DNA from 3 places in the Peribacillus sp. NPDC096622 genome. Region 3 is predicted to be linked to each of the others. Evidence: riboswitches for the same ligand, from Rfam matches in the RefSeq annotation. Region 3 holds a riboswitch; each other region holds the start of a gene.
What was found. A riboswitch is a leader RNA that binds a small molecule or an ion and turns the genes downstream of it on or off. The one in region 3 is predicted to bind lysine.

Region 1 (11,017 bases), on a different contig from region 3:
AGATGGGCTATTTTGTGGAACAGATCGAAGAAGAACTAAAAGGAAAGACCACTGCTTCGGAAAAACTGCATGTGCTCATCCAAAAACATTTTCAAAACCTTTCAGAAGACGTGAATTTAGCAATTGTCACCCAGTTGGAATTAAGACAGTCGAATAAAGAATTGCGCCTTAGAATCAATGATGTGTTAAGAGGGTATTTAAATTTAATCGATCAGATCATTATAGAAGGAAAAGAGAACGGCGAATTCTTGCCTGATTTAAATAATTTACTTGCCAGGCAGATGATTTTTGGAACGATTGATGAAACTGTGACGACTTGGGTCATGAATGAGCAAAAGTATTCGCTTCCTGACCTTGCACCAGACGTTCACCGCCTGCTAATTGGCGGCTGTGGCCTGAAAAGTTAACGATTTTAATAGAGGATGGCTAGCCATCCTCGAAAGAATCGGTTAATTCTGCTTCTAGCTTTAACTGGAAGTGATACATATGGAATTTTCAAAAAAGTTTGACTAGCATGCCTGGAGGGATTGATATGGAATATCTTAAGCTTTCTGTCGAAAATCATGTCGCTTTTATAACGATTGATCATGCACCAGCAAATGCACTTTCTTCGGCTATCATCGGAGAGCTTTCGCAGGCCTTCAATCAACTTGAGAAAGACGAAGCCGTACGGGTTGTCCTTCTTCATGGAGAAGGAAGATTCTTCTCTGCAGGAGCAGACATTAAAGAGTTTACGGAAGTGAAAAACGGGAAAGCTTTCGAGAAGCTGACCAAGAATGGTCAATCTGTATTTGAGAAAATCGAATCCTTTCAAAAGCCAGTCATTGCAGCCATCCATGGAGCTGCGCTTGGCGGGGGATTGGAGCTGGCTATGGCCTGTCACATCCGTTTAGTCACCGAAAGGGCTAAACTTGGTTTGCCTGAACTGCAGTTGGGCTTAATCCCCGGGTTTGCCGGGACGCAACGTCTTCCTCGTTATGTAGGCATGGCAAAGGCGGCTGAAATGCTGTTTACAAGTGAACCGATTTCAGGTACCCAAGCTGTGCAATGCGGATTGGCGAATCATGCCTTCACGGATGAAGAACTGATTCCGAAAGCTAAGGAACTAGCCAATAAAATTGCCAAGAAAAGCCCGCTGGCATTAAAGTCGGCCATTGAGTTATTGAATTATTCCAAGCATGATTCCTACCATAAAGGTGTGGAAAGGGAAGCCGCCCTCTTTGGCCAGGCTTTCGATACTGCTGATGCACAGGAAGGAATCGCCGCTTTCATTGAAAAAAGGGAAGCTGTATTCAAAGGGAAATGATCATTCGGCATAAATAACTATTTTTATATATCATGCAGGATTTTGATGAAATCTGTAGAACATTACTATATATCAATAAAATTCATAATCTTCAAAACTCAAATCATTCGGGAGGTATTATCGTGAACATTTATGTACTGCTGAAAAGAACATTTGATACAGAAGAAAAAATCACACTATCCAACGGGAAAATTAATGAGGATGGAGCAGAATTCATCATTAATCCATACGATGAGTACGCAGTTGAAGAAGCAATCCAGGTACGTGATGCACAAGGCGGAGAAGTTACGGTTATTTCTGTCGGAACGGAAGAGGCTGAAAAGCAATTACGCACAGCGCTGGCAATGGGTGCTGACAAAGCCGTATTGATAAATATAGAAGACGACATAGAAAATGGCGACCAGTTCACGACTGCCAAAATTATAGGCGAATACTTAAAAGATAAAAATGCCGATCTAATCATTGCAGGAAATGTTGCAATCGATGGCGGTTCTGGGCAAGTGGGACCACGCGTTGCCGAAATTTTGGGAATTCCTTATATTACAACCATTACTAAACTGGACATAGAAAATGGAAATGTAAGCGTTATCCGTGATGTCGAAGGGGACTCCGAAACGATCGAAGCATCTCTTCCATTGTTGGTGACAGCTCAACAAGGGCTAAATGAGCCACGTTATCCTTCATTGCCAGGAATCATGAAAGCGAAGAAAAAACCGCTTGAAGAATTGGAATTGGATGACCTGGATTTGGAAGAAGAAGATGTTGAGGCAAAAACAAAAACGATTGAAATTTACCTTCCTGCTAAAAAAGAAGCTGGAAAAGTTTTGGACGGTGAAATCAGTGCTCAAGTTAGCGAGCTTGTTCAATTATTACGCAGTGAAGCAAAAGTGATTTAATCGATACGGTACTTTTCAAAACAACAACACACGACAAAAAGAAAAAAAGCACAGGAGGTTTTTATAAATGGCTAGAAAGTTTCTTGTATTGGGCGAAGTTCGTGATGGTTCACTAAGAAATGTATCATTTGAAGCTATCGGTGCGGCTAAGCTTGCTGCGGATGGCGGGGAAATCGTTGGTGTTTTAGTTGGTGACAATGTTCAAAATTTCGGTAATGAATTGATCCAGTATGGTGCAGACCGGGTTATTGCAGTCGAAAATGATCAATTGAAACAATATACTTCAGATGGATATGCGCAAAGCTTGCTTGCCGTCATCGAGCAGGAAAAGCCGGAAGGGATTTTCTTTGGACATACTGCGCTAGGAAAAGACCTTGCACCTAAATTGGCTGGAAAGCTTGAATCAGGATTGATCTCCGACGTTACATCCATTGAAGAAGAAGGCGGAAATATCGTTTTCACCCGTCCGATATATTCTGGTAAAGCATTTGAAAAGAAAATTGTTACAGATGGCGTGATTTTCGCGACAATCCGTCCGAACAATATCGAACCATTAGCGAAAGATGAGTCCCGCTCTGGTGATGTTTCTACATTAAGTGTGGATATTAAGGACTTACGGACAATCATTAAAGACGTTGTTAGAAAAGCCAGTGAAGGGGTCGACCTTTCAGAAGCGAAAGTAGTCATCGCGGGTGGCCGTGGCGTGAAAAGTGAAGATGGTTTTGAACCATTAAAGGAACTGGCTCAGGTTCTTGGCGGAGCGGTAGGAGCTTCCCGCGGAGCATGTGATGCGGACTATTGCGATTACTCATTGCAAATCGGGCAAACGGGTAAAGTCGTAACACCTGACCTTTATATCGCTTGCGGAATTTCCGGTGCGATCCAGCATTTAGCGGGAATGTCCAACTCCAAGGTTATCGTTGCCATCAATAAAGACCCGGAAGCTAACATATTCAATGTGGCTGATTATGGAATTGTCGGAGACCTTTTCGAAGTCGTTCCATTACTTACGGAAGAATTCAAAAAACTTAAAGTTAACGCGTAATAGAAATAATACAGATGAGGGGCAAGACATTCGGCATAAACCGATACATGTCTTGCCCCTTTATTTAGGCAGATAGGCAAGGATTTTGGCCTGCATATTTACTCTTTTTTTGGACATCCTACCACTGAAGCAAAATATTAGCATCGATTCGAGCAACAATGTTATACTGTTTTTAGTTATTTGAGTAAATTTGAGGAGGAATTATATATGGCTATTGTAAATGCAACTGACCAAACTTTCACAACAGATACTAGCGAAGGTGTCGTTCTTGTAGATTTTTGGGCTCCATGGTGTGGACCTTGTAAAATGATTGCTCCTGTTCTTCAAGAGCTTGATACTGAAATTGGCGATACAGCAAAAATCGTAAAAGTGGATGTAGATGAAAACCAAGAAACAGCTGGAAAATTCGGTGTGATGAGCATCCCGACATTAATCGTCCTTAAAGACGGTGAAGTGGTTGATAAGGTTGTTGGTTTCCAACCTAAAGAAGCACTTGCTGAACTTATTGCAAAACACGCGTAATAGTAAGTTAGCTAAAAGCTTCAAGTCTGCGGACTTGAAGCTTTTTTCGCTATCTTGATATATAATGATTGTAAAAATGGGAGAACAGGAGGCTGAATGCATGAATCAACAAATAAAGAATAAACTTGCCCTTCTTCCCGATCAACCTGGTTGTTATTTAATGAAAGATCGTCAGGGAACGATCATATATGTAGGCAAAGCGAAGGTGTTGAAAAATCGTGTCCGTTCTTATTTTACGGGATCTCATGATGGGAAAACATTTCGGCTCGTGAATGAGATTGAGGATTTCGAATACATCGTCACCTCTTCCAATATCGAGGCTCTTATTTTAGAGTTGAACTTAATCAAAAAACATGACCCAAAATATAATGTCATGCTAAAGGATGATAAGACGTATCCTTTCATCAAGCTGACTGCGGAACGCCACCCGCGTCTCATCATTACGCGAAAAGTCAAAAAAGACAAAGGGAAATATTTCGGTCCTTATCCGAATGCATTTGCAGCCAACGAAACGAAAAAATTGCTCGACCGCATCTATCCCTTAAGGAAATGCAATACTTTACCTGATCGCGTTTGTCTCTACTATCACCTAGGCCAGTGCCTGGCCCCATGTGTATATGATGTAGAGGAACGGGAATATAAAAAAATGGTCGATGATATCAACCGGTTCTTGAACGGCGGGCATACTGAAATAAAAAAAGAACTGACTGAAAAAATGCTAGAGGCATCGGAAGAGCTCGATTTCGAGAGGGCCAAGGAGTTCCGTGACAAGATTGCCCACATCGATATTACGATGGAGAAGCAGAAAATGATGACGACCGATTTCATCGACAGGGATGTATTTGGCTTTGCCTATGATAAAGGCTGGATGTGCGTTCAGGTATTTTTTGTCCGTCAGGGTAAATTGATAGAAAGGGATGTTTCACTTTTTCCGGTCTACGATGAACCCGAACAGGAACTTCTTACATTCCTCGGTCAGTTTTATGAGATTACGAACCACTTTAAACCAAAGGAAATCTTGCTGCCTGAATCAGTGGATGCCGAAATGGCCGAAGGGCTGCTTGGTGTCAAAACGATTCATCCGAAACGGGGAGCGAAAAAAGACATGCTTAAATTGGCGAATAAAAATGCCTCCATCGCCCTTCAGGAAAAATTCTCTTTGATTGAAAGAGATGAAGAAAGAACGATCAATGCGGTGGAAAACCTCGGGAAACAACTGGGTATCTACACCCCGCATCGAATTGAAGCTTTCGATAACTCCAATATCCAGGGAAGTGACCCCGTTTCCGCTTTAGTCGTGTTCATTGATGGGAAGCCGGAAAAAAGAGAGTACCGAAAATATAAAATCAAGACGGTCCAGGGACCTGATGATTATGAATCGATGCGTGAAGTAGTCAGAAGAAGATATTCACGAGTATTGAAAGAAGGGCTGCCGCTTCCGGATTTGATCATCATTGATGGCGGAAAGGGACATGTCGAAGCAGTGCGGGATATTCTCGAAAATGAATTGGGCCTTGATATTCCACTTTCAGGCCTCATTAAGGATGAAAAGCATAGGACCTCGCAATTGATGATCGGAAATCCGCTTGAACTCGTACCTCTTGATTCACGGAGCCAGGAATTTTACCTATTGCAAAGAATTCAGGATGAAGTGCACCGGTTCGCGATTACGTTTCATCGTCAGCTTCGCGGGAAAAATGCGGTTCACTCCCAGCTTGATGATATTCCAGGAGTCGGGGAGAAGCGAAGGAAGCAATTATTAAGGCATTTTGGATCATTGAAGAAAATCAAAGAGGCCACGGCCGAGGAAATCATGGAAGCTGGCATGCCAAAAGGGGTAGCCGAGGGAATCGTTAGAAAACTACAAGAATAATCTTGCTACCGATGAATCTCTATGCTATGATTAAAAGGAATTTTTAACTAGACAACTTAAAAGTGCTGATAGAGGTGCGGAATTCAAGAGTAAAAACCTGGAGAAGTATGAGCTTCCATGAAAGGTTTTGAAAGGGGACGACGCCGAAGGAAGACAAGACTCATACCTTGTTCTCCTGGTCCGACATTTAATAAATGGCGGATTGTCAGGGTTTATACCCTGGAGAGCTATCTCACTGTGTTTACAGTATTAGGGTATGTGACCACAGCAATGAGATATTTCTCATTGCTTTTTTTATTGCCTAAAAAGTAGAGAGGGTGCATGAGGATGGCATTAATCGTTCAAAAATTCGGCGGAACATCCGTCGGTAGCGTAGAAAAAATCAAAAAGGTTGCCAATCGGGTAATCGAGGAAGCGGAGAATGGAAATGAGGTTGTCGTCGTTGTTTCAGCTATGGGGAAAACAACGGACCAATTGGTTTCCATGGCCCGTGATATTTCCGGATCCCCTAGCAAGAGGGAAATGGATATGCTATTGACCACTGGGGAACAGGTAACGATTTCCCTGTTAACGATGGCATTGATTGAAGAAGGACATGAAGCCATTTCGTATACTGGCTGGCAGGCTGGCATGCAAACGGAATCCGTTCATGGGAATGCCCGGATTTTAAACATCGATGCCACGAGGATCCAAGCTCAGCTTCAGGAGAAGAAAATAGTGGTCGTAGCCGGTTTCCAGGGTAACGATGCAAATGGGGAAATCACTACCTTAGGGCGAGGCGGTTCCGATACGACGGCGGTTGCCATCGCTGCAGCGCTGAATGCGGATAGATGCGATATTTATACGGATGTAACGGGTGTTTTCACAACGGACCCACGCTACATAAAAGGCGCGCGAAAACTCCAATCCATTTCTTACGATGAAATGCTGGAACTTGCCAACCTGGGGGCGGGCGTCCTTCATCCAAGGGCTGTCGAATATGCAAAAAATTATCAAATTCCGCTTGAAGTCCGTTCAAGCATGGAGAGAGAATCAGGAACGATCATTGAGGAGGAAGCAACTATGGAAGAAAACTTAATTGTACGCGGCATTGCTTTTGAAGACAGCATTACGAGGGTCACTATATATGGTTTGCCCCAATCACTTGGTGCATTATCCACTATCTTCACGACACTTGCGAAAAACCGGATCAATGTGGACATCATCATTCAAAGCATGACTGCCGAGGATACGACCAATCTATCTTTTTCCACAAAAAGTGAAGATACGGAAGCGGCCTTGATTGTGCTGGAAAATAATAAAGAACACTTGGGATTCGACCGGGTCGAAACGGAGAGCGGGTTGGCCAAAGTGTCCATCGTCGGTTCTGGTATGGTATCCAATCCGGGAGTGGCTGCCGAGATGTTTGAAGTGATGGCCAATACAGGCATCCAAGTGAAAATGGTCAGCACATCGGAAATTAAAGTTTCGACTGTCATCAATGAAAAGGAAATGGTGAAGGCGGTTGAATCCCTTCATGAAGCATTTAAACTTGGTCAGCATGCAAATGTGCTAGCTTAAGTGTCATGAGTCCAATAAAAAACAGACTTCCGGTAAAAAGGGTAAGTCTGTTTTAAGGGCTCATTAGATTGGATCTCTGGGATCCCATTGGATGGTGAATATCACTTTTTTTGCGCGGCGTTTGATTTCTTCCGTTGATTCGCTGAGGAATTTCTTTTGCAGTGTAAACTGCTCGGCAAGGAAACCGGCTTCAAGCTGGAAGTGACAATCAGGGTGTAAATCCAGGCGGCGGCTGATTATTTCACCCGTCAGGGATAATTCCATTTCGTGTTTCGTATACTTCAAGATTTCCAGATTGCCCCACCCAGCGCTTTGGAAAAATTCAATCACTTCCTGATCGCCATTCAATGGGAATTTTCTTGCTAATTGTTTACCTGCCCAATAGAGGATTTGATTAGAGTCTTTTCCGAGAATATCGTTCAATAGAACTTCTCTGATTAATTCGTATCCGAAAGCTGGAACCAGGAATTCTTCAGTTTGAATTTCTTCAGTTTGAATCTCTTCTTCTATCGCAGCAGCAATATTTTTTTTCATAATTTATCGCCTCTTTCTGTAAATCTATTATAAACGTATTTCTTTTGCAAATTATACTGTTTTTTATTTATTTAAATAACAATTGGAAAAAAATGAGAAATTATACCGAGATATTAATAGGTAAATTAGAAATTTATTCAAAATATCACCTTGACAAACAAAAAATAGCCAATTTAATCCAAAAAAATCTATTCTGAAAAAGAGATTTCTTGTATCCGTTTTCTTGACGCACATAGAAGTCAGGAGTAAAATGGACATGTCACATAATTGTAAAGGAAGTATAGAGGATTTTTTTTTGACTCTATACTGTATTTTCACGCGGAGATAAAAGGTAGCCACCAGATTATCTTTGCATGATTTTTCACAAATTAAGGGGGGGCACTTAGTGGCAAAGAATCGTGAGTTTGGGAATCGCAGGCTTCATTCACTTCTAGGAGTAATTCCAATTGGTCTATTCCTAATTTTTCATTTATCGGTAAACTTTATGGCAACAAAAGGAGAAGAAACATTTAATGGGGCAGTTCATTTAATTGAGTTTACACCCGTGAAGATTTTGGTGGAATGGGTCGTCATCTATCTACCGCTCATTTTCCATGCTGTGTACGGAATTTATATTGCCTTTACAGCAAAAAACAATTTAGGCAGATTTAGTTTCTTCCGTAACTGGATGTTCATGCTGCAACGCTTAACTGGAATCATAACATTGATTTTCCTTGTTTGGCATATATGGGCAACTAGAATTCAAGCAGCTATGGGTGCTGAAGTTAACTTTGACATGATGGCGGATATTTTCTCTAGTCCATTCATGCTTGTGTTCTATATTGTTGGTGTTATCTCGGCAATCTTCCACTTTGCTAATGGATTATGGTCATTTGCTGTGAGCTGGGGTCTGACAGTTTCACCAAGATCGCAAAGAATCATGACTTACTTTACATTGATCGTTTTCGTTCTTCTTTCTTATATCGGAATCAGCGCAATTTTCGCTTTTGTATAAGAAGATAGAGTTCATTTATAAGTATTAGGAAAAACATAGCTTGGCTAATGGAAATAAGGGAGTGACAGAATTGGGTAAAGGTAAAATAGTTATCGTTGGTGGAGGTCTAGCTGGATTAATGGCTACGATCAAAGCAGCAGAGCTGGGACAACAGGTTGATTTATTTTCTTTAGTGCCTGTTAAACGCTCTCACTCAGTTTGTGCCCAAGGCGGAATCAACGGGGCAGTAAATACAAAAGGTGAAGGGGATTCTCCATATATCCACTTCGACGATACAGTTTATGGCGGAGATTTCTTGGCTAACCAACCGCCGGTTAAAGCGATGTGCGAAGCAGCACCATCGATCATCCATATGTTTGACCGTATGGGTGTAATGTTCAACCGTACTCCGGAAGGTCTTCTTGATTTCCGTCGTTTCGGTGGTACTCAACATAGCCGTACAGCATTCGCTGGTGCAACAACTGGTCAGCAATTACTTTACGCATTGGACGAGCAGGTTCGCCGTTATGAAGTGGAAGGCCTTGTAACGAAATATGAAGGCTGGGAATTCCTTGGAGCTGTCATCGATGATGAGCAAACAGCACGCGGTATCGTAGCTCAAAACCTGACTTCAATGGAAATCAAATCATTCCCTGGCGACGCAGTCATCATGGCAAGCGGCGGCCCTGGAATCATTTTCGGTAAATCAACCAACTCAATGATCAATACAGGATCAGCAGCTTCCATCGTGTATCAACAAGGTGTAAATTATGCAAATGGTGAGTTCATTCAAATTCACCCGACAGCAATCCCTGGCGATGACAAACTTCGTCTAATGAGTGAATCCGCTCGTGGTGAAGGTGGACGTATCTGGACATATAAAGACGGAAAACCTTGGTATTTCCTTGAAGAAAAATACCCTGCTTATGGTAATCTAGTACCTCGTGATATCGCGACTCGTGAAATTTTCGACGTATGCATGAACATGAAGCTTGGCATTAATGGTGAAAACATGGTTTACCTGGATCTATCACATAAAGATCCTAAATTACTTGATATTAAACTTGGCGGAATCATTGAAATCTACGAGAAATTCATGGGTGAAGATCCTCGTAAAGTTCCAATGAAAATTTTCCCTGCCGTTCACTATTCTATGGGCGGACTTTGGGTTGATTATGACCAAATGACTAACATCAAAGGTTTATTCGCTGCAGGTGAGTGTGATTACTCACAACATGGCGGTAACCGTCTTGGTGCTAACTCACTTCTTTCTGCAATCTATGGTGGTTCAGTCGCTGGACCGAATGCCGTTAAATATATTGAAGGCCTTGATAAAACTTCAGAATCCATTCCTTCTTCATTGTATGAAGGGTACGAAAAACAAGAACAAGAGAAATGGAATGAAGTCATGTCTCTTGATGGTAACGAAAATGCGTACGTCCTTCACAAAGAACTTGGTGAGTGGATGACACAGCATGTTACTGTAGTTCGTTACAATGACAAGCTGAAAGAAACGGATAACAAGATTCTTGAGCTGATGGAACGTTACAAGAAAATTAACATCAATGACACGGCAAAATGGAGTAACCAAGGGGCTGCATTCACTAGACAGCTGCAAAACATGATGCAATTGGCTCGTGTTATCACTATTGGTGCGTTAAACCGTGATGAAAGCCGCGGAGCACATTACAAACCTGATTTCCCAGAACGTAATGATGAGGAATTCATGAAAACTACTATGGCAACATTCAAAGGCTTGGATCAAGCACCTGAATTCCATTATGAAGATATTGATGTATCACTGATCGCACCGCGTAAACGTGACTACACTACGAAACACTAAAGAGGGGGAGCAAAAAAATGGTTGAAACTAAATCTGAGACTAAAACAGTCCGTTTTATAATCACTCGTCAAGATACACCGGATTCAGCTCCTTATGATGAGGAATTCGAATTAGCGTACCGTCCGAATATGAACGTAATTTCCGCTCTAATGGAAATTCGTCGTAATCCAGTAACTGTACAAGGAAAGCACACTACAGCAATCGCATGGGACATGAACTGTCTTGAAGAGGTGTGTGGTGCTTGTTCAATGGTTATCAATGGTAAACCAAGACAATCATGTACAGCTCTTATCGATCAATTGGAGCAGCCGGTTCGTCTAGCTCCAATGCGTACATTCCCTGTTGTTCGTGACCTGCAAGTCGATCGCAGCCGTATGTTCGACTCATTGAAAAAGGTAAAAGCATGGATTCCAATCGATGGAACGTACAATCTTGGACCAGGACCGCGTATGCCAGAAAAGAAAC
Region 2 (11,017 bases), on a different contig from region 3:
TCTATTTTCTAGAGGCAGAATAGAAGACGCGGCACGGGCTTTGTTTGTTCATCGAAATACTGTAAAGTTTCGTTTGTCTAGAATTGAAGACTTATTAGGAGTTGATTTAAAATCGAGGGATATTGCTTTTAAATTGCAGTTTAGTATAAAAGCTGCGAAGTTATTATTACATGACTAGGTAAAGGAAGCATGATTTGAAGGAATCGGGAATCAAGTGTTACTGCACATGAAAAACTGCCAGGGATAGGTATCTCTGGCAGTTTTTCGTATGGTATGTGCTATTTCCTATCGGTTATCCAGCAGACGTTTGGCATATAGGGCAAGTTTTAAAGTGAACAGATCATCATTGCTTAAGTCCATTCCTAATAGTTTTTTTATGCTTTTAATTCGAAAATGGATAGTGTTTCGGTGTACCCCCATTATTCTGGCCGTTTCAGCAGGTCGAAGATTGCATTGCAAATAGGCCTCCAAGGTTTTGATCAGATCAGACTGGTTTTCATCGTCATGGTCCTTCAGCGGTGCTAAATTACCTGTAACAATATCCATGAGCACATTTTTGGGGGCATACTGCAAAATTTTAAATGTTATTAATTCTTTGTAGCTGTATACTTCCTTTCCTGGGTTCGATCGTTTTCCCAAATCAATAGATTGTAAAGCTTCCTGTAAGCTATTGGCCAGGTTATTGATACCTGTATGATAGTTACCGACTCCCAGCGTAAGTTCCATTGGCAGGTGTTTAGATAAAGTAGAGATAATTTGTTGGCTTATCTGGGTGACCTGTGAATAAAAGCGGGTGTTCCCTAGGGGGATGGTATCCAGATAAATGATAACTAGACTGCCCTTGATATTCCTTATGAGCTTATCGATTTTATATTGTTCGGTTAATGTTTCAATTGTCTTGATAAGCTGTTTATAAGTAATGGGATCATTCCTTTGATTACATTGCAGCGTTAAAGGTAAAACCGTACATATGAATCCCCCAGAAAAATGATGGAAGTTGGATTTGTCCTCCGTCATTCCTAAAATCCCGTAACTTAAATTTTCGGCACCAACTCCTGAAATATCTTCAATACTATAACTCAACTCTTTTTGTTCATTCTGTCTCGTTACAATTTCACGAAGTAGGGGAGACATGATATCTGATAGCGAAAACTCAGGGGGGATTTTGAGAATAGGCAAATTGGCCATATTGGCAATGTTGATGGTGGTTTGTGGAATTTCCTCCAGTTTGATGAACAATCCTGAACAATTCATTTTTGCTAATTCGATTACGAATTGGTCTAATTGTTGCGGATTATCTTGAAATAAGTATCCTGTTGTTAGAATTAATTCATTTGGCTTCAACCAGGAAAGCACATCAGGAGCATCAAAGCTATTGATGGATTCTATTTCTCTATTAAGTCCCTGAATGCCAGCTGCCACTTGGCATCGTTTGATCTGTGGTAATTTTAATGCATCAGTCATCGTTAAATGCATGATAGGTCCCCTTCGCTGTGCCTTTTTTCTCTAATTTAACTAATTTTTTGAATATTGGCAACTATATCAGAGCTATAAGGATAGCCTGTTCTTTAAAGGTGAGTGCGGTAAGCACAAAGAGGTTGGAAAAATATTAGCTTTTTCAGCTAATGACCTATAAAGAAGCGCACGTATATAATTCAATTAAGTTAAGAATGTTTTGAATTATAAAAATAATCGGAAGAAGGGAGGGCCCGTATTGATATCTGACCTTAATAGCATAAATGAGTTGAACAAGGTGGAATTCATCCAAAAGTTAGGTTGGGTATATGAACATTCTCCATGGATAGCAGAGCGTTCATGGGAGTACAAGCCATTCATTTCCTTAGAGGACCTAAAACAGAAAATGGAAATAGTTGTGCAGAATGCCTCATTATCGGAACAGCTCCAATTAATCAAGTCTCACCCGGATTTAGCAGCCCGGATTGATATGGCTGAAGCATCAGTTAAAGAGCAATCCGCAGCTGGTTTGAATTCGCTTTCTCCGGATGAATATGAAGAATTTCATGCGTTAAATAATCAGTATAAAGAAAAGTTTGGATTTCCGTTCATATTTGCTGTCCGTGGCAGCGATAAAACGGTGATAAAGGCAGAGATGAAAAGAAGGATTGGTTTGGATCCGGCAAATGAACTTAAGGAAGCGATCAAGCAAATCCACTTAATTGCCAGCCACAGGCTATCTGATTTTATTAAATAGGAGGAGGAATAATATGACAGTTCAAAATGAAAACAGAACGATGTATTACGGTAAAGGGGATGTATTTGTATATAGGACTTTTGTACAGCCTCTTACAGGTTTGAGGAAAATACCGGAATCAAGTTTCACAGAAAGAGATAATACTATTTTTGGATTTAATTGCCAGATTTCTCTAAAAGGGGAAGCTTTTTTATCTTCTTTTACGGAAGGAGATAATAGCTTGGTGGTTGCAACGGATTCCATGAAAAACATCATTCATCGCCAGGCCGCCAATTATCAAGGAAATACGGCGGAAGGTTTTATAAAGTTCATATGTGAAGTTTTCCTTGATAAGTATAGCCACATAGATGCAGTGGAACTGACAGCAACTGAAGTTCCCTTCGATCATGTACTCGTTCCAAAAGGGGAAGGGCATGAAAATAGTGATGTTGTCTATCGATGTTCCAGAAATGAAAGGGCTACCACTACAATCGAAGTGAAAAGGACACCTACCGGAAGCAAAATCGTTAAGCATTCAAGTGGAATAGTTGATGTCCATTTAATCAAGGTTAAAGGAAGCTCTTTTTATGGATTTATTCAAGATGAATACACCACACTGCCAGAAGCTCAGGATCGTCCACTATTTATCTACTTGGATTTCGATTGGGAATATAGCCGCTGGGAGGATGGCACTGGAGCGGATCCAGAAAAATATGTAGCAGCAGAACAAATTTGTGATATTGCAAACACAGTGTTCCATGAACTGAATAACCGTTCGATTCAGCAGCTCATTTATCATATTGGCATTAGGATTCTAGAACGTTTCCCTCAGTTAGCGAATGTTCAATTTAAAACCAATAATCGTACATGGGAAACGGTTGTAGAAACGATTCCAAATTCAGAAGGAAGTGTTTATCAGGAACCTCGTCCTCCGTTTGGCTTCCAAGGCTTTGTCGTTACACAAGAAGACGTTAAACAAAAAAAGGCAGCTGATTCAACTGTAGGGGCTTCCCGATAATGGACAGTAAGCTGACCACACATGTTTTAGACCTGTCTAAAGGCCTGCCGGCAAAAGGGATGAAGATAGAACTTTGGGCCATAGCAGAACAGGGAGACCATTCTTTCATTAAAGAGGTCTGTACAAACAACGATGGGAGAGTGGATGATCCGCTTCTTCAAGGGGATGATCTCAAACCAGGTGAGTATGAGCTTGTCTTTTATGTTGGGGAATATTTCAATGATGGAGCGAATGATCCTTATATAAGGCCATTTTTAAATAAGGTCCCACTTCGTTTTGGTATTAGAAGCAATGAAGAACATTATCATGTTCCTCTGCTGGTTGCTCCAGGAGGATATAGCACCTACCGAGGAAGCTAGTAAATCAGTAAGAGAGTTGGAGGGTTCAATTTGGCACATGAGCGTACTGGTGTTGTGACTTTAGGCGGTAATCCAGTGACCTTGATTGGTCCTGAACTAAAAGTAGGGGATAAGGCCCCTGACTTTACACTATTAACAAATGACCGCCGTAAAGCACATTTAACAGACTATAAAAATAAGACATGCATCATCACGACTATTCCTTCGCTTGATACTGGTGTATGTGATTTACAAACAAGGCTCTTAAATGAAGAAGCAAGCAAAATGGGTGATGATGTAGCAGTCTTGGCTATCAGCGCAGACCTTCCCTTTGCTCAAGCAAGATGGTGTAAAGAAAGTAATGTCGAAGCTATAACCATTCTCTCCGATCACTTTGATTTGTCTTTTGGTACTGCATATGGAACGTATATGAAAGAGCAACGATTGGAATGCAGGGCAGTATTTGTAATAAATCAAGAAGGAACCATTAAGTATGTGGAATATGTACCGGAAGTCACGAATCACGCAGATTATGAATCCGCATTGCAGGTAGCGAAGGAAGTGATAAATAAAGCTGGTGCAGCTAAATAAACATTTTCCCTCAAGAAGGATATTAACATTTCATTCTATTATCCGTAAGACCGTCCGATTTACAAAAGCTGGACGGTCTTTTGATGATACTGAATTATGACTTCATTAACGCAAACGGAGAAAAGTACTTCTACCCAAGTCGCTTTCTAATGTCAAAATATAATAAAATAAACTAAAATTAAACATTAATTCCTGTTATTTGAAGTGGAATTATGCTATAATGAAAGTCCAATAGCTTTATATAACATGGAAGCGCTTCCTTATCCAAGGAAGTGCTCTTTTTATCTTTTTCACTTACTAATTAACATAACAATTCTAAAAACACCTGAAATATTAATTGCACCGTCTTCCTGGGGTTCCGGATTACATGGTCCGGAGGGAGAATGCGAAAAAAGGTCACTAGAAACAGGACTACCCGTAATAGTCTGTAATCGTACTGGCGAAGACGAAACTGTCCGTTTTTGGGATGCAGAAAGCATGATCATAAAAAATGGTGTACCCCTCCTGACTCATAAATCAAAACAATCAGCCATACTTACCTTTGAATGGGATTTACAAAGCATGGAATTACTATCCCCTCATTTCGACATCGATTACATATAATGAGAACATACACCAACTCTTGTTGTGCGCTAGTGAAGAAACGGAGCTGTCATTTAAGGCAGCTTTTTCTTATTGCTAGAGGCAGGATAGTTCAACGGTGCCGCTTGATCTTTGTTCAACAATTGGGACATTTTCTTGAATAAGAGAAGGGTTTAGTCGTAAGTGAATCGAAGTTAATCAAAGGGATAATTGTTCAAATCACTTTTGATGAAATATTCATCTCACTGACATACTGTTGTCAGCATTAGACGTTTACAATAGCCAGAACAGCAACCTAGGAAATTACCCGGCGACCCTAAATATTGAAGTATAGTTACTTACTCAACATTGAGGAGGAAATCGATTATGAGTGACACAAAGACATTAAGAGGACTCACCACCGTCAGTTTTTGGGCGGCTGATCTAGTGGCGGCAAAGAAGTGGTACACAGAGCTGCTGGGTATCGACCCATACTTCGAACGCCCAGGTTATGCCGAGTTTCGCCTCGGGGACTACCAGCACGAGCTGGGCCTAATCGATAGCCGCTACGCGCCCGGTGGTTCGTCGACCGGCGCGGCCGGTGGTGCTGTCGTGTACTGGCACGTCGACGATGTGACAGCAACTTTCGAGAAGCTGCTGTCTATGGGAGCGAAAGAACACGAGGCACCCACAGTTCGCGGTCAGGGGTTCATTACTGCCTCCGTGGTTGATCCTTTTGGGAACATCCTAGGCATTATGTACAATCAGCACTATTTGGACGTTCTGGATTCGAAGAGAAAAGCGTGATCCGCTCTGCCGGCATTATGGAACTATAGGGATTAAAAAAGGTTGTTATAAATTCCAAAGAGCATGGGTAATTTCTTCAGATAAGAAGGGGGGAAGAGCCACTTTCCCTGAATTAATTACGCATAAGGAGAGTATGTTACTATCGCCATACGGTAACTTCATCGTAAAAAGCCTATCTCTAGTGAGGGGGCTTTTTAATTTATAAGAGGAATATAAAGCTAAACAAATGAAAATCCACTTTCAATGATCCTTAAAAAATCATCATATTATTTACTTTCAGTTAGAAAGCCGCATTCCTCTGTTGAAAAATGCGGCTGTTTCAATAAATACTCAATTGAAAGCAAATAACATCAATTATAATAGGGTTTAGTACCCTCGATTCCGATCTACCATTCCATTTAATGGTTGTTCACTTGAAAATCTCCTTAAATTTTCTATGAAAAAGTTGCTCACTTCGTTAACCGTACTTGGCCCTGACAGATGAGAAGTGACAAACACATTCGGCATGGACCAGAAGGCATGTTCTTTTGGCAACGGTTCTGTTTCAAATACATCGAGGACAGCTGCCTGAAGATGTCCTGCTCGCATGACAGATATTAAATCCCCTTCATCTATCAATGCTCCACGGCCAACGTTGATAAGGGAAGCAGTGGATTTCATCGCTAAAAGAAGGTCTTGGTTAATGATATGATAAGTGGAATCCGTTAAAGGAAGGGTTAGGACCAAATAATCCAGATCCTTTACAAATTCACCCCATTGATTTGGAGTAAAGTGGCGATCCACTAGTGTTGCTTGTTTTCCACTAAAGCTTAAGCCATGTACATTCATATCAAATGCTCGAGCTTTACGTACAAGTTCAGCGCCAATCGATCCAAGTCCAGCGATCCCGATTGTTTTCCCCTTAAGGGTTTCGGAAATGAAAGGATCCCACCTCCGCTCCAGTTGCGATTGTTTCATCCGAGGACCGTCTTTCACTATGTCCAAGAGAAACAAAAATACATATTCCGAGATGTAAGCACCAAATTGGTCAGTAATTCGAGTTAATGTAATGTTTTTAGGTATCGATTTGTCCGAAATCAAATCATTGACTCCGGCTCCCATTGATTGAAACCAGCGAACAGATGAGGCAATTGGTTTACATAGTAATTGTGTAGGGAAATTCCATCCCAAAATAACTTCAGTGCCTGGTAAATATTTTTCTGCTTCCCCCAAAGTTTTCGCTGCCTTCACCGATGTAAACCCATTATTGCGGATACGATCAGCATAAGCATCGACCTCTGTCTGAATAGGACTAAATACAAGAATGTTTGGTTTGTGTGTACCCCCCATAGGCTCTCTCCTTATTGATTCTTTATATATAGTATAAATTCTTCCTCCTGAGTCGTACAATGATAAAAAACAGTGCACTTCTTTCGGAGTATGCACTGCTTTTCAAATTTCTCCAGTTTACTATTGATTTTATAGAAAATCGGTATTAAAGACTCGTTTAATGAATCATTCGTTTATTTATTTAATAATATTGCTTCTGTGTTACAAGGTTGTAGAGCTATTTGTAGTGCTCTTTTTTCTTCATGGTTTAGAGGGACCAATGGTAAGCGGACACCTCCAACATTCACCCCCCGCATATTTAATGCTGATTTTACTGGTGCTGGGCTTGGCGCAGCAAATAATGCTTTCATGATTGGAAGAAGTTTACGATGTGTAGCGGCGGCAGCATGGACATCACCATTTTTAAAGCTATTGATCATTTCTTGCATTTCATTACCAATTATGTGTGAAGAAACCGAAACAATGCCTGTTCCACCGATGGCTAAAACCGGTAATGTTAACCCATCATCGCCGCTGTACAATGTAAAATCACTAGTTGTTTTGCTTATGATTTGTGCCATGGCATCTAAGTCACCGCTTGCTTCTTTTACTGCCACGATATTGTTGATTTTTGAGAGGCTAACAATCGTCTCTACTGACATGTTTACAACACTTCGACCTGGAATATTATAAAGCATTACCGGTAATGATGTTGAATGGGCAATAGCGCTAAAGTGCTGAAATAATCCTTCTTGAGACGGCTTGTTATAGTATGGGGTAACGAGCATGATTCCGTCGACTCCTGCGGCCTCAGCTTGCCTTGTCAAGCTGATAGAAGCTTTCGTGTTATTTGAGCCGGTTCCAGCTATGACTGGAACTCTTCCATCAACAACTTCTACAACAATTTTGAATAAATCTACTTTCTCTTCTGTAGTTAATGTAGGGGACTCTCCAGTTGTACCAGCTATTACCAATCCATCAGAACCATTAGCAATTAAATAGTTTACTAAAGCTCTCGTAGCATTAAAATCAACCTCATCATTATGATTAAACGGGGTAACCATTGCGGTTAAAACTTGGCCAAAATTCATAACTTCACACCCTTTTGTATAATTTTTAAAAATATTCAGAGGTGGTTAGGGCCGTTCAGGAGTAAACGCAAAAAAGCAACAACGAGGATTCGCTGCTGCAGTAGAAACAATATTTATCAAAAAAATGTTTCCGCGCATAAGATAGCCCTCCATATAGTTTCCTATATGACAGTTCTGTATTTATTCAATAGCAGAACCAGCTTCAAGAACATGAGATTCTTTCCGCTTCGGCAAATTCCCCTTTCCACAATAGTCATAGGATCTCATTCTCCTCAAAATGTGTACTAATGGTCTTTGCTCCTCTATCCTCACTTCAAAAAATTTTGAAGTAAGAAAATATTTAATTGATTGTAATATAACAGGGAATCCATTCTGTTGCAAGGACAATTTGTTTTTATGTAATCATTTCTACTATGTGTGAACTGGCTTTTGGTCAAGGAAAACACTTTTCCAACGGTTTTCAATCATGGCTGCATGATCAAAGAAAGGTTTAACTCGAAACTTCATAATCACTGGCTATTTGAAGAACCTCGGGCAATGTATATGAAAAAGTGTTATTTTCGGGGTAATTTGCGCTAATTTTGAGTGAGTGCTATTTTGCACATCCAACTTTAAAACCCAGCTACCTTAAAATGTTTAATTAAATGTCTATAATTTAAAACTTTAAGACACTTTTAAAATCTAACATATTATTTGTTAATTTATCCTTGTTTACTGTCTAAAAGTTTTAAGACTTATAGACAAAGGATGATACATATTGTTAATTGGTTATGCGAGGGTTTCAACTACTGGCCAAGATTTAGAAACACAAAAGGAAATTTTGGAAAGTGAAGGGTGTAAAAAGCTTTTTGTTGAAAAAGTAACAGGAACAAGTACAAAACAAAGAGCCCATCTTTATGAAGCTATTGAATTTGCACGAGAAGGAGATACATTAGTTGTAACTAAAATAGATCGTTTAGCTCGTTCTATTATGGACTTGAATAAGATCGTTCATGAACTAGCTGAAAAAGGAGTTAATGTAAGATTTGTAAAAGAAGATATGAAGTTTGATGGTTCAAACGAAGGAAACAGCTTACAAACACTGCTCTTTAATATTTTAGGTTCATTCGCACAATTTGAACGTGATCTTATTGTAGAAAGAACTACAGAAGGTCGGGAGAGAGCTAAGAGGCAAGGGAAACATATGGGAAGACCAGGGCAAGATGAAAAGACTTTAAAACGTGCTATTAAGCTATATAATGAACGTGAAACAAACGGAATGAGTGTAAAGGACATTGTAAAAACTACAGGAGTTCCACGTTCCACGTTATATGCAAAGATTAAATGATTCTTAAACTGAATCCGGGGCTGCCATTTGGTGCCCTTTTTGCTTAATGAACTAAAGGGGCAGTATAGTTTAAGTAAGACACTGGTTTTTACAGGAGGAAATAATGGTTAAAAAACGTAGAAAAATTTTAGTGATCACCTTAACAATTTTAATCATTTTAGTAGTTTATTACCTTTTACAACTTAATTGGATTTCGGCCTCCAATGAAACTGTTCATTTAGAGGATTTGCCAGAGGAATTTGATGGGTTTAAAGTCGTACAGTTATCAGATTTACACAATAAAGAATTTGGAGAAGGAAACAAAAGGTTGGTTAAAAAAATCAATAAAATTGAGCCAGATATAATTGTTATAACTGGTGATATGTTAAATAACTCTCACGACATACCAAATAACGGAGAAGTTCTAATAAAGTTACTTGAAAATCTAAATAATAACTATCCGATTTATTATGTGACAGGTGAACACGAAGAAGGTTTGTATTACGAAGATAGAAACAAGTATCAAAAAGAAGGCACAAAAGAAGCATACGAAGAAAAACTAAGCAATCTTGGTGTTACAGTTGTAAATGATGAACAAACAACAATTACAAAACAGGATGCAATAATTAACTTGTATGGGCTAAAAGAACACTTGTCAGGAGAAATTCAAATTGAAGAACGGTTAGGCGAAACAAATGAAAACGAAGTAAATATTTTACTTTCGCATAGACCTTTTTATTTTGATGAATATGCTGATTGGGGAGCAGATTTAGTCTTTTCTGGTGATACTCACGGGGGAATGTTACGTCTACCTTTTATTGGAGGGATTATTTCAACAGAGGGGTTTTTCCCAGAATATGATGGTGGTTTGTTTCAAAAAGAAAACTCAATAATGGTTGTAAGTAGAGGTTTAGGTAATAATCCAATTCCCCTTAGAATAAATAATCGACCAGAAGTAGTTGAAATTACCCTAAAAAGTAAATAAGTAAGTAATTCTTATTGATGTAACGGGTGCATTCGTATAAGAAGAAATAGTGGTGAAATATTGATTTTTATATTAAGATCTTCCGCAATCGGGTGCTATTTCTTGAATAAGGTTAGCTTTTCTAAATGAACTAACAGGTGCGTTAGTTCATTAAGGAACACAAAAATGATCAATTAATAAAAGAATAATCCAATTAAATAGTATAAGGGCATGTTTTGATTAATCTTTTTTCAAAACATGCTCTTTAGATTTATTTATCAAGGTTTTTTGTATTAATTTGATCAAACTTTGTTTCAAATCTACAAGTAACTAACAAATTTTAAAATTAATGAAATAAAAATAATTTTATGAACCAAAGATTCTAATGGTCTCCTAAAGGGAATGTATTACCAATACTTTACAAAAACATGTATTTTCATATAATGGTTAATAGAGTGAAAAATCACAGTTTGGTTGGTAGTCCAGACGTATTAGTTGCATCATACTAATATTAGTAGCCTTCCCCCCTCGGGATGTCCATCACTCTGTTATTTAATTAGAGGGGGTTTTCTGATGAAATTAACACTTTACTTTGATGGCCAGTTCTGGGTAGGAATTGTTGAAGATAATCAAAATGGGTTTTTGAGAGTTTGTAAACATATCTTTGGAAAAGAACCAAAAGATGAAGAGGTACAATACTTTGTAAACCACATAATGATGAGGTTACTGGAACGAGTTACAACAGGTGTAAACGTTAATCAAAAGAAAGAACAGCACATAAACCCTAAACGGTTAGCACGTGCAGTTGGAAAACAAATGAAACAAAAAGGCGCCTCTTCCAA
Region 3 (11,017 bases):
CTTATACTTAACCGATATGCTTGCATGGAATCTGAATGCGGTTAAAAAAGCACATTTTTTTGCCACACAATGTAAGGACCCGCAAATCATTGATGCGTTAAATCGGTGCGGACTGATGCATCAACGCCATTACGATACCATTTTGAAACACTTGAACCCAAACCAAAATCAGGGTCAACAACAATATCAATAAAGGAGGGTTCTTGATGCCCAATGAAAACAAAGTCCAAAATCCTGAATCTCCCGTGGCAAAGACACCGCAAATGAATGACAGGGATTTTATAAATGATATGCTTTCAACTGAAAAGTACTTTTGTAACTCCCTTTCCGTTGCCCTGCATGAAATGAGTAACCAAGCACTATTCCAAGACATTTTCTCCATTTCCAAAGAAAATCAGGAGATGCAGCGTGAACTCTATAACCTTATGTTCGAAAAAGGCTGGTATAGTTTAGAAAAGGCGCAAGCAACTAGCTTAGGCCAATCGTATCAACAATTTTCCGGTTATAAAAATCAATTCCCATCTGGAACTAACATTCAATAAGCAAACATTCAGGGGGGGGATTCCGCTCCTTTTGTTTTTTTGCTACAAATAAAGCCGGCCCATCAGGGGCCGGCTTTTATTTAGATATCCGTTGAAAACATATACTTCTTATAGTGATACCGAATGCTGAATATTAATCCCATGGCCATCATGTTCCCCATTAGCGAGCTTCCTCCATAACTGACAAATGGAAGCGGAATCCCCGTTATCGGCAAAAGGCCTACAGTCATGCCGATATTTTGAAAAACGTGGAACGTCAACATGCTGATAACGCCAACACAGATATATGTATAGAAGTTATTTTTCGTGTCCATTCCTGTTTTTGTTATATGGTAAATCAATAGGAAAAACAAGGAGATAATGATGCTTGATCCGATGAAGCCGAATTCTTCACCGATGATGCTGAAAATGAAATCCGAATGACTCTCAGGTAAATACACTTCCCTTGAACCGATTCCCTTGCCTGTGGTCTGGCCGGAGCCGATGGCCAGTAACGATTTGGTTAAGTGATACCCTTCGGAGCTGGCATAATTATATGGATCCAGCCAAGAATAAATACGGCCGAATTGATAGGATTTCACCCCTAGGTATTTTTCCAGGATTTCCGGCTTCCAAAGTACAAAGTACAGGACCGCTGAAGCGACGACAATTCCTCCCGAAACGATCGGCAGCAGGATCTTCCATGATACCCCTGATATGAAAATCATTCCGAGCATGATTGACATGATGACAAGCGAGGTGCCCAAATCCGGCTGTTGCATGATTAACAATAAAGGCGCACCGGTCACAAGACCGATTTTAATCAGCAGCCAGATATCCGTTTGAATCGTTTTCAGCGTGTTTTTGAGATGATGGTTTGAGATGACATTCGCCAAAGCCAGGATCAGGAAAACCTTCATGAATTCCGATGGCTGAATCGAACCGATTCCCGGAATGATGAACCAACTTTTCGCACCATTCCGGACAGGAACGATGCTATCCGGCATAATGATCAGCAAAAAAAGCAAAAATAATCCGAAGCCATAGGCGTACCAAGAAATTTTTTTCAACTGATCCGAATCAAGGGTGATGAACCCTAATACGATTCCGATTCCTACTATATACCAAAAAATTTGTTTTATTAAGAAGTTTTCAGCGTACTGTCCAGTCGTTTGGGCACTATAGATTGCCAGGCAACTTCCAACGCATAATAACAGCAATATTGTAACCAAAGAAAAATCTATTCGTGACGAAAATTTATTTTGTTCTTCCATACTTAACTCTCCCTTAAAAAGGCTCCTGCGATACATCTATAAATACACTTATTCATTATACTTTAAACAAATAAAATCACAACTATATAGAAGGATAGTTTACAGGCTTCATGGAATCATTTCCATGAAGCCTGTAGGCGGGGGAGCTATGCATGTGATTCCTTTGATTTTCTCCGTTTCAGCAATAGGCTGACCAACCCATGGCTTGGGGAGAAGAGAAAGGCCAATCCGAATAATATGGCGGCCGAACCCACCATGCAGCCTGATATCGAGGCATCCAAAATGGTGGCTGAATAGTAGCCGATGATGGAACTTAGCACCCCGACCCCGATACTGACCAATATCATGAGGCTTAAACGGTCTGACAGCAGATATGCCGTTGCCGCAGGTATGATGAGCATTCCAACTACTAAAATGGAACCTACACTATCAAAAGAAGCTACAGTCGTCAGTGAAATGAGGCTCATCAATAAGTAATGGAAGAACAGTACAGGAATTCCCATTGCAGCCGCAAGTGATGGATCAAAAGATACGAGTTTAAACTGTTTGAAGAAAAGGAAGATCAGTATGAGGTTCAGGATAAAACAACTGCCGACTATCCAAACAGCTTTTGGTCCAGCTTCGATTCCCGCGATTGTCATCGTGTTCCATGGAGTATAGGCTATTTCGCCATAAAGGACATGCTCCAGGTCAAAATCTATTTGTTGCGTGTACAAGCTCACAAGCACGATCCCCGTTGCAAAAAGGGAGGTGAATACAATCCCGATCGCTGCGTCGGATTGAACGCCAGACGATTGGAAAAGCTGGATCAAGAATACGGTAAGCAAGCCGAGCGCAGCCGCCCCGATCAGCATTGGAACCGAATCACGGGTTCCGGTCATTAAAAATGCCAATACGATTCCCGGCAAAACGGAATGGCTGATTGCATCCCCAATCAACGTCATTTTCCTGACTATCAAAAAACACCCTAATACACTGCAAGAACCCGCCACTAATGCTCCGACTAAGATAATCCAAAAATCATTCATGATGAGTGGCTCCCTTTCCTTCTATCCTGTTCGAGAGAATATTTCTTTTTCGTCGATACCCTTCTCCATACAGATGAAAGCACTCCGCGTTTAGGTGCAAAAAGCATGGAAAAGAAAAACCATACCGTCGCGGATAAGACAATTAACGGTCCTGTTGGCAAATCATTGACCGATGTACTGATCAACGTTCCAGACACGCCGCTCAACATTCCGAATATGCCAGACAGGATGACCATGATATGCAGGCGCTCCGTCCAATACCTCGCAGATACCGCAGGCGTGATCAGTAAAGATGCCATCAATACGACTCCTACAGCCTGGATGCCGATCACTACAGCTGCCACGATCAGCATCATGATGAAATAATCCAGAAAAACAACTGGCAATCCCATCCCCTTAGCAAACCCAGGGTCAAAGGACAGTAATTTGAATTCTTTAAAAAATACGGTACAAGTGAAAATGAGAATAAAGGAAACCGTCATCATCATATATACATCGGACATCACCATTGACGCCGTCTGCCCGAATAAAAAGGTATCCAACCCACTCTGGTTTCCATACTCACTCTGCTGGATTTGCGTAAGCATGACAATTCCAAAGCCAAAGAAAGAAGATAAGACGATTCCCAAGGCCGCATCCTGCTTGATCTTACTGTATCTCGTAAGCACACTGATCAAGAAGACAGCCACTAAGCCAGCCAGGGCAGCACCTACCAGAAAGTAGGAAGTCGATTTCACCCCAGTTAACATAAAGGCGACACAGATACCGGGTAACGCTGCATGTGCGAGTGTGTCGCCAAGCAAAGATTGCTTTCTGAGGTAGGCAAAGCTGCCGATGACCCCGCTGCTTAATCCGAGGAACATCGTGCCGAGCAATATCCACCTTGTATTTGGATCAGTGATAATGTCCATTATGTTCATCGTGTACACCTCATTTTAATAAAAGGCCGGACTTTGTGTCTGATAGTATCGCTAAGCGGCCTCCATATGTTGCCTGTAAGTATTCGGGAATGAACACTTCCTCTGTCGGACCTATTTTCATCACCTTCTTATTCAATAACATCGTCCAGTCGAAATATTCCTTCACGGTGGATAGGTCATGGTGCACAACCAGAACGGTTTTGCCTTTTTCCTTCAATTCCATCAGCAATTGTATGATCGCTTTCTCTGTTGCGGCATCCACCCCTACGAACGGTTCATCCATAAAATAAATATCCGCTTCCTGTGCCAATGCACGAGCCAGGAATATCCGTTGCTGCTGTCCACCTGATAGCTGGCTGATCTGGCGGTTAGCGTATTCAGCCATCCCCACCTTTTCCAGGCACTCCATCCCCTTCTGCCTTTCTGACTTCCCTGGTCGCCTCAGCCATCCGAGATGACCATATCTGCCCATCATCACGACATCAAGTGCATTGGTCGGAAAATCCCAATCCACTGACTCCCGCTGTGGTACATAGCCGATACTCTTCCTCATCGTTTTATAAGTAGAGCCCTTTATTGTGATTTGCCCCGATATTTTTGGGATCAATTCGAGTATTCCCTTTATCAAAGTGGACTTCCCTGCTCCATTTGGGCCTATGATACCGATTAAATTCCCTTCCGGCACCTCAAACGAGACATCTTCGACAACCGGTTTCTTATGATAAGCAATCGTTAAATTCTCGACCTTCAAAGCTGCTTGATTCATAGTTTCCCCCCCTTATTTCAAAGCACGGACGATGGTGTCGGTATTATGACGGACCATTCCGATATATGTTCCTTCTTCCGTCCCTCTTTCACCCATGGCATCCGAGAACAATTCACCGCCGATTTCCACTTTGTGGCCCTGCTTACCTGCTCCTTGGATGACAGCCTCGATAGCCTTCCTCGGTACACTTGACTCAATGAAAATCGCTTTTATTTTGTTCTCCACAAGATAATTCCGCATATCCGTCACATCTTTTGATCCATATTCCGATAATGTATTGATCCCTTGGAGCCCTCTTACGTCCAGGCCATATGACTGCCCGTAGTATCCAAAAGCATCATGTGCTGTAACGAGCACCCGCTGGTCTTCTGGCACTTTATTAATTTCCTCCTGGACATATTTATCAAGTTCCTCCAATTGCAGAACATACTCCTCATAATTTTCACGATACTCTGCTTCATTGTCCGGGTCCTTGGCAATCAATTCTTTCTTAACTGCCTCCGCCGCAACGATCCAAAGCTTTACATCAAACCATACGTGGGGATCATGCTCCGCTGCACTCACTTTGCGAAGTTGGTTCTCCTTAAAGTCTTCCGTTACGGCAATCGTCGGTTTATCCTTGCTCATCATTTCAAATATATCCGCCATTTTCCCTTCAAGATGCAATCCGTTGTAAAAAATCATATCAGCCGAATCCAGTGTCTTCACATCACCCTGCGTCGCTTTATATAGATGGGGGTCGACTCCCGGTCCCATTAAACTTGTGACCTCGACATTTTTACCGCCGATATTCTCAACCAAATCCCCAATCATTCCCGTTGTTGTAACGACATTCAGCTTGCCATTACCCCTTTCGGCCGTTTCATTGCCGCACCCCGTTAAAATCAGCAATGCAGCAAGCACGCCTCCAATAGATTTTAGAAAACCCATCCATATTCCCTCCCTTTTTCATCTTTCTAAAATAGTTTGCCATGCGCAAAACTAAGTGTAAATTTTTTTACATTGTCGTAAATGCTAAAAAGTTTCCTCTACACAACTTATTTTATACTATACACAAATATACAAAAAAAGTGCAACTATTTTTAAACATTTCAAAAAGGCGGATGACTAATACACACAGCAAAAACTGTCAGGAAGCTCCACTAGGGAGCTCCCTGACAGTCAGTCATTCCGAATGATGAAGTTATATTTATATTGTGGAGTTTTTATGGTGAATATAAACCTAGAAGAGCTATTTAGGGACGACGTGAAATTCACGAGTAAACACGGTTTCTACGCATAATGCCGCGGAATTCGGGCTTTGACACTTATTTTTCCTGTTTCAAGGAAATTGCCAAGTACGCAAATCCCAATTCGATTCCGCAAAGCACAAACAGGGTGATTAAAGTTTGAAACATCATGATTTCCTCCTCCTCTAAGACTTAAACAAATCTTAAAGGATGAAACCAATACCAGAACAAGACCTTATTTAAAGAAATCTTCAGCAGTCCCACACTGTTCCCTTGCCCTGAAATGGGTTTCATACTGTACAATATAAAAAAAGAAAAAACGGTGATACCATGACAAATATTAAAGAAATAGCTCAATGTGCTGGTGTATCTGTCTCAACAGTGTCTCGTGTATTGAATGATCATCCATATGTAAGCCCCGATAAAAGAAAGAGCGTCTTAGAAGCGATCGATCGTTTGAATTATACGAGAAACATCAACGCCATTCATCTTTCAAAAGGCAAAACCAATCTTATCGGCATCATCATCCCCTTCAACAATCACCCATATTACGGGGCAATCGTTAACGGAATCACTAAACAGGCAAATGCAATTGGCTGTCATATCGTCATCTTTCAAACAAATTATGATAGAGAGAAAGAGATTCAGGCTTTTAATATGCTGCAAATGAAGCAGCTCGATGGCATTATCGTTTGTTCAAGGATTTCGGAAATGAAAATCCTCTTGGATTATCAAAAATACGGACCGATTATTTTATGTGAAGATACAGCCCAAGCTGAATTCTCATCCATCAGCATTGATCATTATGCCGCTTTTTCCTGTGCCCTTGAGTACGTGATTGCTAAAGGATATAAGAAAATCGGATACAGCCTCGGCCGTAAAAAAAGCAGAAATAGTTCCCATCGTACAAAGGCCTTTAACGATATCATGAGTAAACATCAACTGATAAACAATAAAGAATGGCTATTTGAAGGCAGTTATCACATCAAAGACGGTGAACAATTGTTTCAGGAATGGAATTCGATGATGGATAAACCTGATGCCATCATCATCACGAATGATGACACGGCGGCGGGTTTCATTCTTACCGCTAAGAAATCGGGTATAAGGGTACCGGAAGATGTGGCCATTCTCGGCTTCAATAATGATAGCCTTGGTGAAATGCTCGACATCACGACCATCTCCTTACCGCTGGAATGGATTGGGAAAATGGCAGTGGACCTATTTGAGAATCCTGAAGAGGTCAAACATGTAAAACTGGACTACGCACTAATAAAAAGGAAAACCGTTTAGTCATTAGGATGCTTTATTTTAGTACTTGAATTCTTCCTTACTGCCATCACTCATTAACTAGGAAAAAATAACCACGTAAAATAATCATTGCGATATCCCAGAAGTTATTTTATAATTTTGATATAGTAAAGTTTACTCAATTACTAGCAATCTATTAGCGATTGCATGAATTTCATGAATATAATCGTCCGACGTCACCCACAAGCTGACGCCAACGATTTTAGAAAATTGAATACTTCCTCATTTACCGATGAGTTAGAGGCTGCAGCTTATAAAAGTAAAACGGACGAGATTCTGGAAAATTAAAGACTCCGTTTGAAAGGATAAGTTGCCGAAGTTAGGGTATATTCCATGTATATTCTTGCTGGCGGTGTAACCGAATAGGAACACCACTGTCACGTTTTTTCACAAAGCGTGGGGAGCTATCTTCGGAAGGATAAACGGGTTTATTATAAACAGCCGTCGATCTTTTTCGACTGCTGTTTTTTATTTTTCGTTCCCTTCCAATAAAAAGGAGTGTAACATCAATTGTCAAATTCACAATCAGCATCAAGCCCTACTGAACTGAAAAGGAGCCTGAAAGCGCGTCATTTAATGATGATTTCATTAGGTGGAACGATTGGAACAGGTTTATTTTTAGCAAGTGGCGGTGCCATTCATTCAGCCGGTCCCGGCGGTGCCTTGGTGGCATACGCGATCATCGGCATCATGGTTTATTACTTAATGACAAGTCTTGCAGAAATGGCAGCGTTCATGCCAGTGGCCGGTTCGTTCCGTGTCTATGCATCCAAATTCGTCGATCCGTCTTTCGGTTTTGCGATTGGCTGGAACTACTGGTATAACTGGGCAATCACCATTGCCGCTGAATTGGCAGCCGTTGTCTTAATTATGAAGTTCTGGTTCCCTGATAGCCCTTCAATTATCTGGAGTGCCATTGCGTTAATCACTATGTTTCTTATCAATTACATGTCAGTTAAAGGTTTCGGGGAAACAGAATTCTGGTTTGCCATGATCAAGGTCGTGACAGTCGTCATTTTCTTGATCACGGGTGTTCTGATCATTCTCGGAATCATGGGTGGGAAAGACCCAATTGGTTTTTCCAATTTCACAATGGGCGAAGGTCCCTTTAACGGAGGGTTCTTCACGATTCTAGGTGTATTCATGGCTGCCGGCTTTTCATTCCAAGGTACTGAATTGCTTGGAGTGACCGCTGGTGAAAGTGAGGATCCAGAAAAAAATATCCCAAAAGCGATCAAATCCGTTTTCTGGCGTATCATCTTATTCTATATCTTAGCCATTTTTGTAATTGGCATGATCATTCCGTTTACCGATTCACGTTTATTGAGTGAAGATGTTGCCGTAAGTCCATTCACGCTTGTATTTGAACGGGCCGGCCTTGCATTTGCCGCATCCATCATGAACGCGATCATTTTATCATCCGTACTCTCTGCTGGTAACTCTGGCATGTACGCTTCAACCCGTATGCTATGGGACTTGGCACGTGATGGGAAAGCACCGAAGTTCTTAGGTAAGTTAGATAAAAGAGGAGTACCCGTGAATGCACTTATCGTGACTTCTTTAGTTGGCTGCGTTGCATTCTTAGCTTCGTTTTTCGGTGATGGCGTCGTTTATATCTGGTTATTGAACGCTTCAGGCATGGCAGGATTCGTCACCTGGGTAGGGATTGCAATTGCCCATTATCGGTTCCGCAAAGCTTACGCTGCTCAAGGCCTTGATATGAATGCTTTACCATTCCGGGCAAAAGGCTTCCCATTCGGGCCTATATTCGCACTTGTCCTTTGTATTATCATTATCATCGGACAAGGCTATCAAGCTTTCAGCAGCGATGGGATCGATTGGAATTCAATGTTCGTTTCCTACATTGGCTTGATTCTATTTTTCGTCCTATGGTTCGGCTATAAAATTAAGCATAAAACGAAAATCATTCCGCTAGAGGAATGTGACCTTAAATCAAAATAATACGCAAAGGACCTGTTCTTCCCTAAATGGAGAAGGACAGGTCCTTTTTTCATTTCAAATGATAAACACGGCATTCATATGGTTGCAGGGGTTTGCTGGAGATTCCTTCTTCCTCCTGATCATAATTGCCGATCAGCTTTGTGGCAGCATATGCATGCAGCTCTTCAGGCAAAGTATAGGGAGCCTGCTCTTCTTTAAAGTTACATAGCACCAACAGCTTTTCTTCTTCCAACGATCTCGTGTAGGCAAATATTCGTTCATCATCCGGCAACAGCAGTTCAAAACGGCCATAAACGACGATTTCATGTTCCTTGCGTAATTGGATAAGCTTTTTATAAAAATGAAAAATGGAATTCGGATCATTGTAGGCCTTTTCTGCATTAATCTCGGGAAAATTGGGATTAACCTTAATCCAAGGAGTCCCTTTCGTGAATCCGGCGTTCCGGGAGTCATTCCACTGAATCGGTGTCCTCGCATTATCCCGGCTGCGGGCGTGGATGGCTGACATCATCCGCTCTTTTGACCAGCCATGAGAATTGACGAGTTCGTCATAAGAATTCAATGTTTCGATATCCCGGTATTCATCGATGCCCTCAAATGCAACATTGGTCATGCCAAGCTCTTCCCCTTGATATATATAAGGTGTACCTTGAAGCATATGAAGACAAGCGGCAAGCATCTTTGCGCTTTCAATACGATACTTTCCATCATTACCAAACCTTGAGACAACCCGGGGCTGATCATGGTTGTTCCAGTATAAACTGTTCCAGCCATCCCCCTCCAAACCAGTCTGCCACTTGGAGAGAATTCGCTTTAAATCGGTTAGCTTCCATTTATCGTTACTCCATTTCCCTTCTGGTCCCTTCCCCAAATCCATATGTTCGAATTGAAAGACCATATGTAGCTCACCACGATCTTTACCTGTGAACAATTGTGCTTCCTCCGGTGTGACGCCTGGCATCTCCCCAACCGTAATCACGTCATGTCCAGAAAGTGCCCGTTGATTGATTTCCTGCAAAAACTCATGTATGCGCGGGCCATTCAGGAAAAAGGGGCTTCCATCACCATACTGCTTCTCATGATGAACGGCTCCATCTGAATAGCTTTGATCTTTTGAAAGGAAGTTGATGACATCCATACGGAAGCCATCGACACCCTTATCCAGCCACCAAGTCATGATGCTGTAGATTTCTTCACGGAGCTTAGGGTTCTCCCAGTTTAAATCCGGTTGTTTCCTGCTGAATAAATGTAAATAATATTCATCGGTTCTTTCATCATATTGCCATGCTGAACCTTTAAAAATGGACTCCCAATTATTTGGCTCTTTCCCATTCCTGCCAGGTTTCCAAATATAATAATCACGTTTCGGATTATCTCTTGAGGATCGGGATTCCTCGAACCACGGATGTTCATCTGAAGAATGGTTGACCACGAGGTCCATCATGATTTTCATTCCACGCTCATGAACTGCCTTCAACAACCTATCGAAATCAGACATGGTCCCGAATTCAGTCATGATTGATTTATAATCACTGATATCGTACCCATTGTCATCATTGGGAGATTGATAAACCGGGGATAGCCATATCACGTTCACACCCAACTCTTGTAAATAATCGAGCTTCATCAAGATCCCGTTTATATCCCCTATCCCATCGCCATCACTATCCATAAAACTCCTTGGATACACTTGATACACAACTGCCTCTTTCCACCATGCTTTGTCCATGCTTTTCCCCCTCTTTAGCCGCATTGACACAATCATTACACCAATACCCTATTATAAAGGGGGAAACTCCAGAATATTCTATTTTTATTCAGCTATTCCCGTTTGAATCATTTCAATATCCAGATCGACCTCGATTGGAATATCGGGATATGCCTCCTCCCAATGTTTTTGATCGAAATTTCTTGTTTTACTTTTAGCATGATCACCGAGTGCAATCGGATCTATATTGTTCTCCTGAAACATGGTTACCATCTCATTTAATTTTTTACCAATGACA

Region 1: another riboswitch for lysine. It lies ahead of ACIQYG_RS02015 (aspartate kinase); the one in region 3 lies ahead of ACIQYG_RS05360 (amino acid permease).
Region 2: another riboswitch for lysine. It lies ahead of dapA (4-hydroxy-tetrahydrodipicolinate synthase); the one in region 3 lies ahead of ACIQYG_RS05360 (amino acid permease).

What each region holds. Positions count from the first base shown of each region.
Region 1 covers NZ_JBIWES010000001.1:421,459-432,475, reverse strand. The annotation lists gene ACIQYG_RS02045 (fatty acid metabolism transcriptional regulator FadR) at 1-407, shown strand, start outside; gene ACIQYG_RS02040 (enoyl-CoA hydratase) at 533-1,306, shown strand; gene ACIQYG_RS02035 (electron transfer flavoprotein subunit beta/FixA family protein) at 1,429-2,202, shown strand; gene ACIQYG_RS02030 (electron transfer flavoprotein subunit alpha/FixB family protein) at 2,270-3,247, shown strand; gene trxA (thioredoxin) at 3,428-3,769, shown strand; gene uvrC (excinuclease ABC subunit UvrC) at 3,870-5,642, shown strand; lysine riboswitch at 5,704-5,880, shown strand; gene ACIQYG_RS02015 (aspartate kinase) at 5,970-7,202, shown strand; gene ACIQYG_RS02010 (YslB family protein) at 7,266-7,736, opposite strand; gene ACIQYG_RS02005 (succinate dehydrogenase cytochrome b558 subunit) at 8,122-8,730, shown strand; gene sdhA (succinate dehydrogenase flavoprotein subunit) at 8,801-10,552, shown strand; gene sdhB (succinate dehydrogenase iron-sulfur subunit) at 10,570-11,017, shown strand, end outside.
Region 2 covers NZ_JBIWES010000027.1:314-11,330, reverse strand. The annotation lists gene ACIQYG_RS24990 (PucR family transcriptional regulator) at 1-178, shown strand, start outside; gene ACIQYG_RS24985 (PucR family transcriptional regulator) at 286-1,476, opposite strand; gene uraD (2-oxo-4-hydroxy-4-carboxy-5-ureidoimidazoline decarboxylase) at 1,715-2,212, shown strand; gene pucL (factor-independent urate hydroxylase) at 2,226-3,209, shown strand; gene uraH (hydroxyisourate hydrolase) at 3,209-3,568, shown strand; gene tpx (thiol peroxidase) at 3,599-4,138, shown strand; gene ACIQYG_RS24960 (VOC family protein) at 5,087-5,506, shown strand; gene ACIQYG_RS24955 (D-2-hydroxyacid dehydrogenase) at 5,873-6,835, opposite strand; gene dapA (4-hydroxy-tetrahydrodipicolinate synthase) at 7,009-7,905, opposite strand; lysine riboswitch at 8,040-8,218, opposite strand; gene ACIQYG_RS24945 (recombinase family protein) at 8,660-9,232, shown strand; gene ACIQYG_RS24940 (metallophosphoesterase) at 9,336-10,196, shown strand; gene ACIQYG_RS24935 (YjdF family protein) at 10,749-11,017, shown strand, end outside.
Region 3 covers NZ_JBIWES010000002.1:415,574-426,590, reverse strand. The annotation lists gene ACIQYG_RS05400 (hypothetical protein) at 1-193, shown strand, start outside; gene ACIQYG_RS05395 (spore coat protein) at 207-542, shown strand; gene ACIQYG_RS05390 (FtsW/RodA/SpoVE family cell cycle protein) at 623-1,795, opposite strand; gene ACIQYG_RS05385 (metal ABC transporter permease) at 1,942-2,823, opposite strand; gene ACIQYG_RS05380 (metal ABC transporter permease) at 2,820-3,743, opposite strand; gene ACIQYG_RS05375 (metal ABC transporter ATP-binding protein) at 3,754-4,509, opposite strand; gene ACIQYG_RS05370 (metal ABC transporter solute-binding protein, Zn/Mn family) at 4,522-5,439, opposite strand; gene ACIQYG_RS05365 (LacI family DNA-binding transcriptional regulator) at 6,069-7,031, shown strand; lysine riboswitch at 7,280-7,464, shown strand; gene ACIQYG_RS05360 (amino acid permease) at 7,560-9,011, shown strand; gene ACIQYG_RS05355 (glycoside hydrolase family 13 protein) at 9,061-10,740, opposite strand; gene ACIQYG_RS05350 (Ger(x)C family spore germination protein) at 10,825-11,017, opposite strand, start outside.